Larkinella insperata: one gene and its partner. The protein of the gene in region 1 interacts with the protein of each later gene in a pairwise test. Links are inferred from orthologs where the notes say so. Each region holds a gene or a part of one and is shown on either strand. Other genes may lie near its edges.

Region 1 (8,215 bases):
GTCATTTCAGCATCATTCCGTTGCTGTCGCCTTACCTGGTGGCTAATGTCGGGCTGGGCGAAGATCAATTGTACCTGATCTACCTGGTTGGCGGGTTGGTCACCATTTTCACGGGGCCGCTCGTTGGGCGTCTGGCCGATAAGCGGGGCAAGTACCCGGTTTTTGTCGTTTTTGCGTTGCTGTCTATGATCCCGATGTTTTTGCTGACGTCCATGCAACCGTCCGGTCTGACCTACATTCTGGCGGTGAATGCTGTGTTCTTCATCTTCTCCAACGCCCGTTTCATTCCAACGCAAGCGATGGTGACGGCGGTGGTGGAGCCGAAGCGCCGGGGTGGTTTTATGAGCATGAATTCGTCGGTTCAGCTTCTGGCGCAGGCCCTGGCTACCTACGGGGCCGGTTTGCTCGTGACCAAAACCGAAAGCGGAGCGCTGATCCATTATTCATGGGTGGGCTATCTGGCGATGGCGGCTATTTTCGTGAGTGTTTTCATCGCCCGACGTATTCGTCCGGTGGATACCGATGCTGGCGAATCGGCCGTCGTCAACACAACCAGGCCCGATTTAGCGGACGAAAAAAGAATCCCTGAAAACCGCTCTGTGGAAGCAACACCAACCGTTTCCTAAATTTAAGGGGGCAAAAATTTGGAGCGAATAAACTCCATTTTCTATATTTGCATATAATCTATTGACAAAGTATAGTTAATGTCAGTTTCTGCACAACATAACGCTGTTCGCCGGTCTCGATCGGTTTCTGCCTTGCACCACGTTTCTGCAAAGGACGGTTGTTGTCAGTCTGCAACAAGGATGGGTTGTTGATGCACACCGCCCGTCGCTCCCGATAATTCCCTTACCCCATTTTTTTCTGATAATCTGGCGCAATTTTTGGTCAGCTTTCAAAACCAAACGCCAGTTCAAAGGTTTGTTCTAAAAACATAGATAGTCTATAAACTTACTAAGCTAATGATTGCCTTTTTCGACACCGTTCACGAAGACACCGATCTGTATTCGATTCCTCAGGTATTCCGGAAGCTGGTCCCGGTGAAACCGCTGCAATCCGGCCAGAAAGCACCGTTATTCGGCGTTCATCGCCAGCGGACGATTGGGCAGTACGTTACCTGGCAGGCTGATTATTCCAAAACCGTTCACCTGCACGACTGGCTCCAAACGGGTCCGCTGGTAGTTGCTTTTTACAGCGCTGGCTGGAACGGATACGGCAAAAAGTATCTGCAAAAATTAATTGAACTTCAGGCCCATGTACAGGATGCGGGCGCAAACCTGCTGGTGGTTTCTCCCGACTCGCCGGAATCGTTGCAAATTCTGGTAGAACAGCACGACTTGCCGTTTACGATCGTGCAGGATGCGGAAAACCAGATTGCCGGCAAATTTGGGGTTCACTCGACGGATGATCCGGTCTGGAACTGGATTGCCGGAATTACCGAAGATGTACCCTACCCGGCGTTATTCGTCGTTGCTCCGGACCGTCACATTCAGTTTAGCTACGTTGACAAGGATTTTGACGGACAATTCCCGGCGGAAGCCGTTCTGCGGCAAATCGACGGGCAATCGGCCGTTAAAACGTTGCCGTTGTACGACCGGACCGCGGCCTGATGAGCCTGCGCACGGCTTAGCAACAATGGCGCGGAAAACAAGTTTCGGGGATTGTGGTTCTTGAAGGAGAACATCTTTCAGAAAAAACACGATGAACCGAAGCGAATTTTTGTCAATCGGCGGTTCTGTACTGTTGTTAACCCGAACCGTTATGGCGCAATCGACCCCGGAGCCGGAAGCCCATCTTTTTAAAGACGACGGCACGATTCCAAACAGCCGTTATCCACTATTGATTTACCACAACGCCTTTTCGGAAACCGGTTCGGCGGGGGCTTCCTGGCTCGAAAAACGGTTTGCGGCCAACAACTGGACCAATTCCTGGCGCAACGGCGTATTTCCGTATCACCATTACCACAGCATTTCGCACGAGGTGCTGGGCGTTTACAGCGGCTCGGCCCTGCTGCACCTGGGCGGGGAGCAGGGTGAGAAAATCCGGGTGAAAACCGGCGACGTTGTGGTCATTCCGGCGGGGGTCGGTCACAAACGGCTTGACGCTTCGGCGGATTTCGGCGTCGTGGGGGCGTATCCCGACGGGCGCGATTATGACGTCCTGCGCGGACAGCCCGGCGACCGGCCCAAAGCCGATCAAAACATTGCCGCCGTTCCACTTCCCCAAACCGATCCGCTGCTGGGTCGGGAAAGCGGGTTGGTCCGCATCTGGAAATAGGGGCTCCACCCGGCTGTTTTTCAACTTCATCGCGTCCTTTCAAATACCGCCCAGATTCTGCCTGCATTTCCGTTCATCCGCAACTTTTTTAGTAGTTTTGAATGTTATTTTAAGATGACTAACCACTGAAGAGGGAGAGCTGTTGATGACGGATTATATTTCAACCTTGAATGAGCCACAACGGCAGGCCGTGTTGCACGAAAACGGTCCGCTGATGATTATAGCCGGTGCCGGATCAGGCAAAACCCGGGTATTAACCTTCCGGATTGCCCACCTGATTGAAAAAGGGATTGATCCATTTCGGATTTTAGCCCTGACGTTTACCAACAAAGCGGCCGGTGAAATGCGCCACCGGATCGAGAGCGTGGTCGGCACGGAAGCCCGCAACATCTGGATGGGCACGTTTCACGCGGTTTTTGCCAAGATTCTGCGGGTTGAAGCGAAGGCGCTGGGCTACACGAGTAACTTTTCCATTTACGATACCGACGATTCCAAATCGCTGCTGCGAAGCATTATCAAGGAATTTGGGCTGGATGACAAGGTATACCGCCCAAACATGGTTTTTGCGCGCATTTCGGGGGCCAAAAACCGACTGGTGGGTCCGGCTGATTACCTGGCCAATCCGCTGATTCAGGCCGACGATGCAGCCGCCCGGATGCCCGAAATTGGCCGGATTTACAAAGCCTATTCGACGCGGTGTTTCCAGGCCAACGCCATGGATTTTGACGATCTGCTCTACAACACGAACGTCCTGTTCCGCGATCACCTGGACATCCTGAACAAATACCAGCACAAATTCAAACACGTCCTGGTCGATGAGTTTCAGGATACCAACGTGTCGCAGTACCTGATTACCCGGAAGTTGTCCGCCGTCAATCAAAACATCTGCGTGGTGGGCGACGACGCCCAGAGTATTTACGCCTTCCGCGGGGCCAACATCGAAAACATTCTGAATTTCGAGAAAGACTTTCCGGATGTCCGCACGATCAAGCTGGAACAGAATTACCGCTCGACCAAAACCATCGTCAACGCGGCCAATTCCATCATTGCCCGGAACCGGGAGCAGCTGCGCAAAAACGTCTTTACCGACAACGAAGAGGGTACGCTGATCGAGGTTGTCAAAGCCGCTTCCGACAACGAGGAAGGCCGGCTAATTGCCACTTCGCTCTTCGAAGCCAAGATGCAGGAAGGGCTGCGAAACTCCGATTTTGCCATTCTGTACCGCACCAACGCCCAGTCGCGGGCCTTTGAGGAAGCGCTTCGGAAGCTGAACATCAAATACCGCATCATCGGCGGCTTGTCGTTCTACCAGCGCAAGGAAATCAAGGACCTGCTGGCGTACCTGCGTTTTACGGTCAACCAGAACGACGAAGAAGCGTTCAAGCGGATCATTAACCTGCCCAAACGCGGCATTGGCGATACCACCGTGGCCAAAATATCGGTCGTGGCCGCCGAAAACCAGGTGCCAATCTGGGAAGTGGTCAGCAACGTGAGTAAATACGTAGCTGGTCGGGCCGGTATTGCCATCGAAGGGTTCGCCGATCTGATCAAGAGCTTTCAACTGCTGCTCGACAAAAAAGACGCCTACGACGTAGCCGCGCACGTGGCCAAGGCATCCGGAATTCTGAAAGAACTGTACGACGACAAAACCGTTGAGGGTTTGTCCCGCTACGAAAACGTACAGGCCCTGCTGAACTCCATCAAGGAATTTGTCGACAATCCGGACAACGACGACAAGAGCCTGAGCGCCTTTTTACAGGTGGTATCGCTGCTGACAACCGCCGACGAAAAAGACGACGATGGCGACACCGACAAGGTAACGCTGATGACCATTCACGGAGCCAAAGGGCTGGAGTTTCGGAACGTCTACATCGTAGGGCTGGAGGAAGATTTGTTCCCGTCGCAGATGATGCTCGAAAGCCGGGCCGACCTGGAAGAAGAACGGCGGTTGTTTTACGTTGCCATCACCCGCGCTGAGAAAAAACTAACGGTTTCCTACGCCGAATCGCGGTATCACTACGGCCGTCTGAAAGTCTGTGAACCGAGCCGCTTTCTGATGGAAGTTAACCCGGATTTTCTGAAGATGGCCAAGGTTCGTCAGACCGAGCGGGAAGACCGTCGGGAAGCTAATCGGGAAGTGCCCTCTGGCGGATCGATGAGTTTTGTGCGAAGTCTGGCCCAGAAAACCGCCCGCCAGCAGACACCCCAGCCAACGGTGGCCCATGTTCCGTCGAGCGATTTTACCCCCAGCGATACGTCCAAACTGGCCGAAGGGATGCGCGTCGAACACATGAAGTTTGGCTTTGGTCTGGTGCAGAAAGTTGATCAGGACGGCAACGACCGGAAAGCCGTGATCAAGTTTGAAACGGCGGGGGAAAAGACGCTGCTGCTGAGCTTTGCGAAACTGAAGATTGTCGTTTAAGATACACGTTGTCAGAACTGGCAGACCGCTCGTTCTGACAGCGTGAGTATACTGGCCTGCGTACCACCTTTTGGTTCAAACGATTCCCCTGTTCGTTATGTATTCCGATACCAAAACCGGTGCTGCGGCCCTTTCGGTACAACCCGAGGAAGCAGCTAAGCCGAAAAGGCTGTTGTCCATCGACGCGCTACGCGGTTTCGACATGTTGCTGATTGCGGGGGGCGGTACGTTCCTGGAGCGCATGGAAGGCAAAACGGGCCTGCCCTGGGTCGACTGGATTGCCGGGCAACTGACCCATCCGGCCTGGCACGGGTTTACGTTTTATGACTTCATTTTCCCGCTTTTCCTGTTCATCGCGGGTGTTTCCTTAGCGTTTTCCTTACAATCCGGGTTGGAAAACGGTCTGTCGAAACCGGTTCTATACCGCAAGGCGTTCCGCCGGTGGATGATTCTTTTTCTGTTGGGAATCCTGGATAAAAACATTCCGCTGGACATTTTCGACCCGGCCAACATTCGCTTCGGGACGGTTCTGGGACGCATCGGTCTGGCCAGTTTCGTGGCGACGCTTTTGTTTCTGAATTTTACCTGGAAACAGCGGCTGTTGTGGGTGGCGGCTGTTCTGGTGGCCTACTACGCGGCCCTGTTTCTCATCCCGGTTCCGGGGTACGGTAGCGGGGACCTTTCGTTTGAGGGCAATCTGGTGGCCTGGTTTGACCAGACGTTTATGCCCGGGCGACTGTTGCAGAAAACGTACGACGAAAACGCGCTGCTCACGCAGTTTCCGGCCCATTGTTTGGCCGTTCTGGGAACTGTGGCCGGTGAACTCCTGCGTTCCCGTCAGGCCGACCGAACTAAACTGACTTACCTGATTGTTTCGGGACTGATCAGCATCGGGCTTGGGCTGGTGTGGGGCCAGCATTTTCCCATCAACAAGCACCTGTGGTCCAGTTCGTTTATTTTACTGACGGCGGGGATGGGGTTGCTCTTTCTGGCGCTTTTCTACGGTATTATTGATGTGCTCGGGTACCGGCGATGGTCGTTCTTTTTCAAGGTGATCGGCATGAACTCCATTGTTGTTTACCTGGCGTACCGGTTTATTGCTTTCGACCACACTTCGGAGCTTCTGTTCGCCGGTTTTTATAAATACGCTCCCGAGCAATGGCATACCGTTTTTCAGGCGCTGGGTTCGCTGCTGCTCGTCTGGACGATGCTTTACGTGCTGTACCGCAATAAAATTTTTGTGAAAATATAAACGCAGAGTATGATTCGTTTTTTTACGGAAGACATTCAGTTTAACCTCCTTCAGAAAGTACCAACCCGCCAGTGGCTCACGGCTTTGGCGAAACACGAAGGCTTCACGGTCGGCGAACTGAATTACATCTTCTGCTCCGATGAGTACCTGCTTCAGGTCAACCGCGAATACCTGGACCACGATTATTACACCGACATCATCACGTTTGACAATTCCGAAGAAGAATACCGGCTGGAAGGAGACATTTTCGTCAGCATCGACCGGATTCGCGACAACGCCCAGCAGGTAAAGGCAACCGAAGAGCAGGAGCTTCGCCGGGTGCTGGCGCACGGTGTCCTGCATCTGTGCGGCTACGGCGATAAAACCGAACAAGAAGCCCGGCTGATGCGGCAGAAGGAGGACGAAAGCCTGGCCGCCTGGACCAACCGTTCGCTTAATGTTACCGATCCGTCCTCGGGAGAATGATTAAAATCGTATTTTTGCGCGCCTGATCTCAGGTTTTACCGATTGAAGCCATGTAATTGTTCACAGGATTTTCTCCGTTAACGGATTTGCCCCGGTCGCCCGACCGGGTGCCTGTGTTACGTTTATCCTTTATGAACATGGTTATTTCCCAAAAATACGGTCGCACGTACCATTATCCTTTTTCACCCGGTACGACCAGCGACAACCGCTTCAATCATCATTACCAGGAAGACCTTCGCCGGATTCCGGTCCTGGTGCATACCGAAAAACTCGACGGCGAAAACAACTGCCTGAGCCGCTACGGTGTTTTTGCCCGTTCCCACGCGGCCCCGACCCAATCGCCCTGGACCCGGCACCTCCGCGATCGGTGGGAAATGATTCGCCGGGACCTCGGTACTCTTGAGGTGTTTGGCGAAAATCTTTACGCCATCCATTCCATTGAATACCGGCGGCTGGAACACCATTTCTTCGTTTTCGCCATCCGCGAACGGGACCGTTGGCTTTCCTGGGAAGAAACCCGGTTTTACGCCCACCTGCTGGATTTTCCGGTCGTGCCTGAATTGCAGATGGCTTACCCGCCTTTTGATGCCGAAAGGGTTGAAAGCCAGGTGGAAGAGTGGGCTTCGCAGGCCAGCCGGTTCGATTCCTGCGACGGCCGGACGGGGCAGCCCTGCACCATGGAAGGCGTTGTCAGCCGAAACGCGACCGAATACCCCGTGGCTGCGTTCAAACAGAACGTGTTCAAATATGTTCGGGCAGGACACGTACAGACCGACGCGCACTGGACCCGCAACTGGAAGCGGGCTCCGCTGTCCTGGGAACGGTCCGGCCCGGTTTTACAGCAAACAACGGTGCGGTGATGTGGCAGTTGACTTCTCAGAAAAAATGGGCCGATCTGGAGCAGCAGTTCCGGTTTGTCCGGGCCATGCAGGACGTGCCCCAGGACCCGCGCCACCATGCCGAGGGCGATGTAGCCGTTCATACCCAAATGGTCATCAAAGAACTGGTACGGCTTTCCGGCTACCAGCAACTTGCGCCACTTGATCGGGAAATCCTGTGGACGGCGGCCCTGCTGCATGATGTAGAAAAACGCTCGACGACCGTTATCGAGGCCGATGGCAGCATTACGTCCCGGGGTCATGCCCGCCGGGGGGAGCAAACAACGCGCGAACTGCTGTACCGCTATTTTCCGGCTCCCTTCACAATCCGGGAGCCGATTGCCAAACTGGTGCGTTATCACGGTCTGCCGCTGTGGATTTTCGAGAAACCGGACCCGCTGAAGTCCTTGCTTCAGGCCAGTCTGGAAGTAAATACGCAATTGCTGGCGCTCCTGGCCGAAGCCGATGTCCGCGGGCGCATTGCTCCCGATCGGGATGAATTGCTGGAGCGAATCGCCTTTTTTCGGGCCTATTGCGAAGAAAACAAGTGTTGGGGGCGGCCCTATCCGTTTTCTTCCGGTCTGAGCCGGTTTACGTACTTCTACAAGGAGGACGCGTTTCCCACCTACGAACCTTTCGATACAACGGCCTGCGAAGTGGTGCTGCTGTCGGGGTTGCCGGGAGCGGGGAAAGACACGTACATCGCCCAACGCCTGCCGGACTGGCCGGTGGTGAGTCTGGACGATTTTCGGCGGCAACTCCGGATTGATCCGGCCGACCGCGAAGGTACGGGATACGTGGTACAGCTGGCCAAAGAAAAGGCCAAAAGCCTGCTCCGGCAGCGTACCTCGTTTGTCTGGAACGCAACAACCCTGACCCGCCAGATCCGTCAGCAGTTGATGGAGTTGTTTGCGGCTTATA
Region 2 (5,533 bases), 1.7 Mb from region 1 along the record:
CCGGAAGCGGTTATTTTCTGCGTGAAACTCGCCATTGAGTTTCGGGAGAAATTTAACCGGGACGTCTTTATCGACATGGTTTGCTACCGTCGGTACGGCCACAACGAGTCCGACGAGCCGAAGTTTACGCAGCCGACGTTGTACAGCACCATTGAAAGACACGCCAATCCGCGGGAGATTTATAACAAAAGCCTAATTGAGCGGGGCGAGGTGGATGCCGAACTGGCGACCAACATGGACGCTGAGTTTAAAAAGGAGTTGCAGGACCGGCTCGACATGGTGAAGCAGAAAGCCGAAATTCCGTACAAACCGTTGCGGCTCGACCGCGAGTGGGCGGAGTTGCGCGTGAGCCAGCCGGAAGACTTCGACCAGTCGCCCGAAACCGGGGTAGCCATGGACGTGCTTGAGAAAGTCGGCAACGCCTTGGTGTCGGTTCCAAACGGTTTCAAACCGTTGAAGCAGATTGAAAAACTGCTGAAAGACCGTCGGCAAATGTTGTTCGAAACGAAGCAGGTTAACTGGGGAACGGCGGAGTTGCTGGCCTACGGTTCGATTCTGCTCGAAAATAAAGTGGTTCGTCTGAGCGGACAGGATGTGCAGCGCGGAACGTTCTCGCACCGCCATGCCGTTCTGCACGATTCGGAAACCAACGAATCCTACAATTCGCTCGACCACATCGAGGGGAGCCAGCAGAAGCTTCAGATCTACAATTCGCTGCTGTCGGAATACGGTGTACTGGGCTTTGAGTTCGGGTACTCCATGGCCAATCCCCACGCGCTGGTGATTTGGGAAGCTCAGTTTGGGGACTTCTCCAACGGAGCGCAGGTCATCATCGACCAGTTTGTTTCCTCCTGCGAATCGAAATGGGGACTCATGAACGGTCTGGTGATGTTGTTGCCCCACGGTTACGAAGGCCAGGGGCCGGAACACTCCAACGCCCGTCCGGAACGGTATCTGCAACTCTCGGCGGAATACAACATGGTGGTTGCCAACGTGACCACGCCGGCCAACTTCTTCCACCTGCTGCGTCGGCAGTTGACCTGGCAGTTCCGGAAACCGCTGGTGGTGATGTCACCGAAATCTTTATTGCGGCACCCACAAGTAGTTTCGTCGCTGGAAGATCTTACCAAAGGTACTTTTAAGGAAGTGTTGCCCGATCCGTTCGCAGTTGGCAAGAAAGTAAAACGAGTCCTGCTCTGTACGGGTAAGATTTATTACGAATTACTCGAAAAACAACAGGCCGACAAGCGTGACGATGTGGCCGTCGTTCGGTTGGAGCAGTTACATCCGTTCCCGCAAAAACAGCTTGATGCCATTCTGGCAGAATACGGTAAAAATGCGGAATTGGTGTGGGTGCAGGAAGAACCGTCGAACATGGGTGCATGGACGTACCTGCTGCGTACGGTGCCGGAACTGAAACTGCGCGGCATCACGCGGAAAAACAGTGCGTCACCGGCAACCGGGTATTCCAAAGTTCACAGTCAGGAACAGGCCGACATCATCCGCCGGGCGTTTGAATAAGGTTTTACAGTTATCCTGAACGCACAGATAGCTGACAACTGAAAACGAAGAGAAAATGGCAATAGAAATGAAAGTACCCCCGGTTGGGGAGTCGATTACGGAAGTAACGGTTGGTGCATGGCATAAGAAAGAGGGGGATTCGGTAAAGAGAGACGAGGTGCTGTGCGAACTGGAATCGGATAAGGCATCGTTTGAATTTCCGGCAGAAGCCGATGGTGTGTTGCACATCCTGGCTCAGGAAGGCGATGTGTTGCCCATCGGTGCCGTACTGTGTACCATTGACGCTGCGGGAGCGTCCAACGGTGAAGCTCCCAAAGCAGAAGCCCCGGCTGCGGCCAAACCCGCTGAACAACCGGCGGCTGCGCAGCCTGAACCGGCTAAGTCCGAGCCCGCTCCGCAACCGGCTCCTGCTCCGGAACCCGCAACGGATTCAGCGGCTAAAACCGTAGAAATGAAAGTTCCCCCGGTGGGCGAATCAATTACGGAAGTAACGATTGCCTCCTGGAATAAAAAAGACGGTGACAAAGTGGAGCTGGACGAAGTTCTGTGCGAACTGGAATCCGACAAAGCAACGTTCGAATTACCGTCTGAAGCCGCCGGAACACTCCGGATTGTGGCCGAAGCCGGATCAACGCTGGCGATTGGCGCCGTAATCTGCCGGATCGAAGTGGGCGCGGGTGCCGCCCAGCCTGCTTCTCAACCCGCAGCCCCGGCACCTCAACCGGCTGCCCAGCCGGCAGCCGCTCAATCCGGCGAACAAGGATACGCTGCCAATCATCCGTCACCGGTTGCGGCTAAGATTCTGGCCGAAAAAGGCATAGATCCGAAAGAAGTGAACGGCACGGGCATTGGCGGCCGCATCACAAAAGAAGACGCGGTGAAGGCCGAAAAAGCCGCACCAGCACCCGCTCCGCAACCGGCGGCTGCCCCGGCTTCCAAACCGGCTCCGGCCCCAGCGGCACCGGCAGCGGTTTCCGGCACCGGCAACCGGGGACAACGGCGCGAGCGGATGACTTCCCTGCGGAAAACCATCGCCCGGCGGTTGGTAGCCGTGAAAAATGAAACGGCCATGCTGACAACCTTCAACGAGGTTGATATGAAGCCGATCATGGATCTGCGGGCCAAATACAAAGACAAGTTCAAGGACAAACACGCGGTTGGTCTGGGCTTTATGTCGTTCTTCACGAAGGCGGTTTGCATTGCCCTGCAGGACTTCCCGAATGTGAACGCCATGATCGACGGTGATTCGATCGTTTACAACGACTACTGCGATGTGTCGATTGCCGTTTCAACGGAACGGGGGCTGGTAGTCCCGGTGATCCGGAACGCCGAAAGCATGGACTTTGCCGCCGTCGAGAAGGAAATCATTCGTCTGGCGGGCCTGGCGCGGGACAACAAACTGACCATCGAGCAGATGTCCGGCGGAACGTTTACGATCACCAACGGTGGTATTTTCGGTTCGATGCTGTCGACGCCGATTATCAACGCACCCCAGTCGGCCATTCTGGGAATGCACAACATCGTTGAGCGTCCGGTAGTTGTGAACGGTGAAATCGTTGTTCGTCCCATGATGTACGTGGCGTTGTCGTACGATCACCGCATCATTGACGGTAAAGATTCTGTGAGCTTCCTGGTCCGGGTAAAACAATTGCTGGAAGATCCGGCGCGGATTTTACTGGGCGTTTAACGTATTGGTAGGACGGATTGTAAAGCCGTCTTTGCTTCAGACAACCGGTCTGGCGCAGAGATGATTTTAAAGTCCGTCCTACGTTTGTTTATAGCTAATTTACTGGCAAAAAGCTTTACAATTTTATGCAATACGACGTTATCGTCATTGGTTCCGGGCCCGGCGGCTATGTGGCAGCAATTCGCTGCGCACAGTTGGGCATGAAAACGGCCATCGTAGAAAAATACAAAACGTTGGGCGGTACCTGCCTGAACGTTGGCTGTATTCCGTCCAAAGCCCTGCTCGATTCCTCGGAGCATTTTTACAACGCGGCCCACACGTTCGCCGAACACGGTATCAAGCTGGCCGACCTTCAGGTTGATCTGCCCCAGATGATCAAGCGGAAGGAGGGAGTCGTGGAAGCCAACGTAACCGGTATCTCGTTCCTGATGAAAAAGAACAAAATCACGGTTCATCAGGGATTTGGCTCCTTTGCCGATGCCAACACGTTGAAGGTGAAGAAGGACGACGGCAGCGAGGAGCAGATCACGGCCAAGAATTTTATCATCGCTACCGGTTCTAAACCGTCGTCGTTTCCGTCGATGCCGATTGATAAGAAGCGCATCATCACCTCCACCGAAGCCCTGACGTTACAGGAAGTGCCCAAACACCTGATCGTAATCGGAGCCGGCGTGATTGGCGCGGAGCTGGGGTCGGTTTACGCCCGCATCGGTTCCAAAGTTTCGTTTGTCGAATTTGCGGATTCAATGATTCCGACGATGGACAAAACGATGGGCAAAGAACTGCAGAAAGCCGTTAAAAAGCTGGGGGCCGAGTTCTACTTCAGCCACAAAGTCACCAGCGTGGAAAATACCGGTGAGGGGGTGGTGGTGAAAGCCGACAATCCGAAAGGTGAACAAATCACCATCGAAGGTGATTACTGCCTCGTTTCCGTTGGTCGTCGCCCGTACACCGACGGTCTGAATCTGGAAGCGGCTGGTCTGGCCGTCGACAACCGGGGCCGCATCGAAGTGGACGATCACCTGCGGACAAAGGTGCCAAACATCTACGCCATCGGCGACGTGATTCGCGGGGCGATGCTGGCGCACAAAGCCGAGGAGGAAGGTGTTTTCGTGGCTGAAACGCTGGCGGGACAGAAGCCGCACGTCAACTACCGGCTGATTCCGGGCGTAGTATACACCTGGCCGGAAGTGGCCAGCGTGGGCTTTACGGAAGAAGAACTCAAGCAGGAGGGCCGGGCCTACAAAGTGGGGTCGTTCCCGTACAAAGCCCTGGGCCGCGCCCGCGCTTCGATGGATATAGACGGGCTGGTGAAAGTGCTGGCCGACAAGCAAACCGACGAAATTCTGGGCATGCACATCATTGGTGCCCGCGCTGCCGATATGATCGCGGAGTGCGTTGTCGCGATGGAATACCGGGCTTCGGCGGAAGATATCGCACGGATCTCGCACGCGCACCCGACCTACACGGAAGCCATCAAGGAAGCCTGTCTGGCCGCGACCGAAAACCGGGCCATTCACATGTAATCAATTGGAATTAGCTGGTAGTCAATAGGACTTATCGGATGTTTTTCCGCCCCGCTTTGGAAATCAAGCGGGGTTTTTCTTTTTTAGTGAATACCCCTTCATCCCATGAAAAAACTAATACTTCTTGCTTTCTGCCTTTTTGCAACCGGAGTTTATGCCCAAACAACCGACTCGGTCACCATCCGGAAAATCTACAACGAAGTGTTGAACAACAGCCCGTCCTACGAGTGGCTACGGCATTTGACCCAGCAGATCGGTCCGCGCCTGAGCGGTTCGGCCGGGGCGCAGCAAGCCGTCGACTGGACCAAGCAACTGATGGAACAGCAGGGCTTCGACCGGGTGTTTTTGCAGGAAGTGATGGTGCCGCATTGGGTGCGTGGTGCGAAGGAAGTCGCTTACGTTCAGAATGGAAAGCAGAAAACAGCGGTTCCCATTGCGGCCCTGGGCGGTTCTGTTGCTACACCCCCAAAGGGGATTCAAGCGCAGGTTATTGAAGTGAAAAATTTTCAGGAGCTGCGGGAGTTGGGAGCAGACAAGGTTAAAGGCAAAATTGTCCTTTATAACCGCCCAATGGACCCGACCAAACTCAATACGTTCGAAGCCTACGCCGGAGCCGTTGATCAGCGGGGCAATGGCGCGACCGAAGCCGCTAAACTCGGGGCCGTGGGCGTGATCGTTCGGTCGATGACCACGGCGCTCGACGACAACCCACATACCGGTAGTATGCGCTACGCGACCGGTGTTCCGCTGATTCCGGCGGCTTCCATCAGCACCAATGGCGCGGAATTGCTCAGCAAGC

What was found.
Region 2: the proteins of OQ371_RS07555 (region 1) and lpdA interact in binary tests that used the Escherichia coli proteins (3 or more experiments, as listed by UniProt). The link is inferred for Larkinella insperata from one-to-one orthologs.

Annotation. Positions count from the first base shown.
Region 1 is NZ_CP110973.1:1,847,100-1,855,314, reverse strand. What follows is about bases 2,038-5,060. They hold OQ371_RS07555 (ATP-dependent helicase), read left to right. Parts: upstream 2,038-2,422; coding sequence 2,423-4,699; downstream 4,700-5,060. Other genes in these bases: OQ371_RS07550 (acyltransferase family protein), read left to right, coding at 4,797-5,060; OQ371_RS07560 (cupin domain-containing protein), read left to right, coding at 2,038-2,277. Outside these bases: OQ371_RS07570 (MFS transporter), read left to right, coding at 1-626; OQ371_RS07565 (redoxin domain-containing protein), read left to right, coding at 963-1,610; more of OQ371_RS07560, read left to right, coding at 1,702-2,037; more of OQ371_RS07550, read left to right, coding at 5,061-5,951; rRNA maturation RNase YbeY, read left to right, coding at 5,961-6,416; OQ371_RS07540 (RNA ligase family protein), read left to right, coding at 6,554-7,276; OQ371_RS07535 (AAA family ATPase), read left to right, coding at 7,276-8,215. UniProt on the Escherichia coli protein: A helicase with DNA-dependent ATPase activity. Unwinds DNA duplexes with 3'-5' polarity. Translocates on single-stranded DNA with 3'-5' polarity. Initiates unwinding more efficiently from a nicked substrate than double-stranded DNA.
Region 2 is NZ_CP110973.1:3,540,628-3,546,160, forward strand. The notes cover bases 2,597-5,533. They hold lpdA (dihydrolipoyl dehydrogenase), read left to right. Parts: upstream 2,597-3,333; coding sequence 3,334-4,734; downstream 4,735-5,533. Other genes in these bases: odhB (2-oxoglutarate dehydrogenase complex dihydrolipoyllysine-residue succinyltransferase), read left to right, coding at 2,597-3,208; OQ371_RS14220 (M20/M25/M40 family metallo-hydrolase), read left to right, coding at 4,840-5,533. Also shown: OQ371_RS14205 (2-oxoglutarate dehydrogenase E1 component), read left to right, coding at 1-1,521; more of odhB, read left to right, coding at 1,577-2,596. UniProt on the Escherichia coli protein: Lipoamide dehydrogenase is a component of the glycine cleavage system as well as of the alpha-ketoacid dehydrogenase complexes.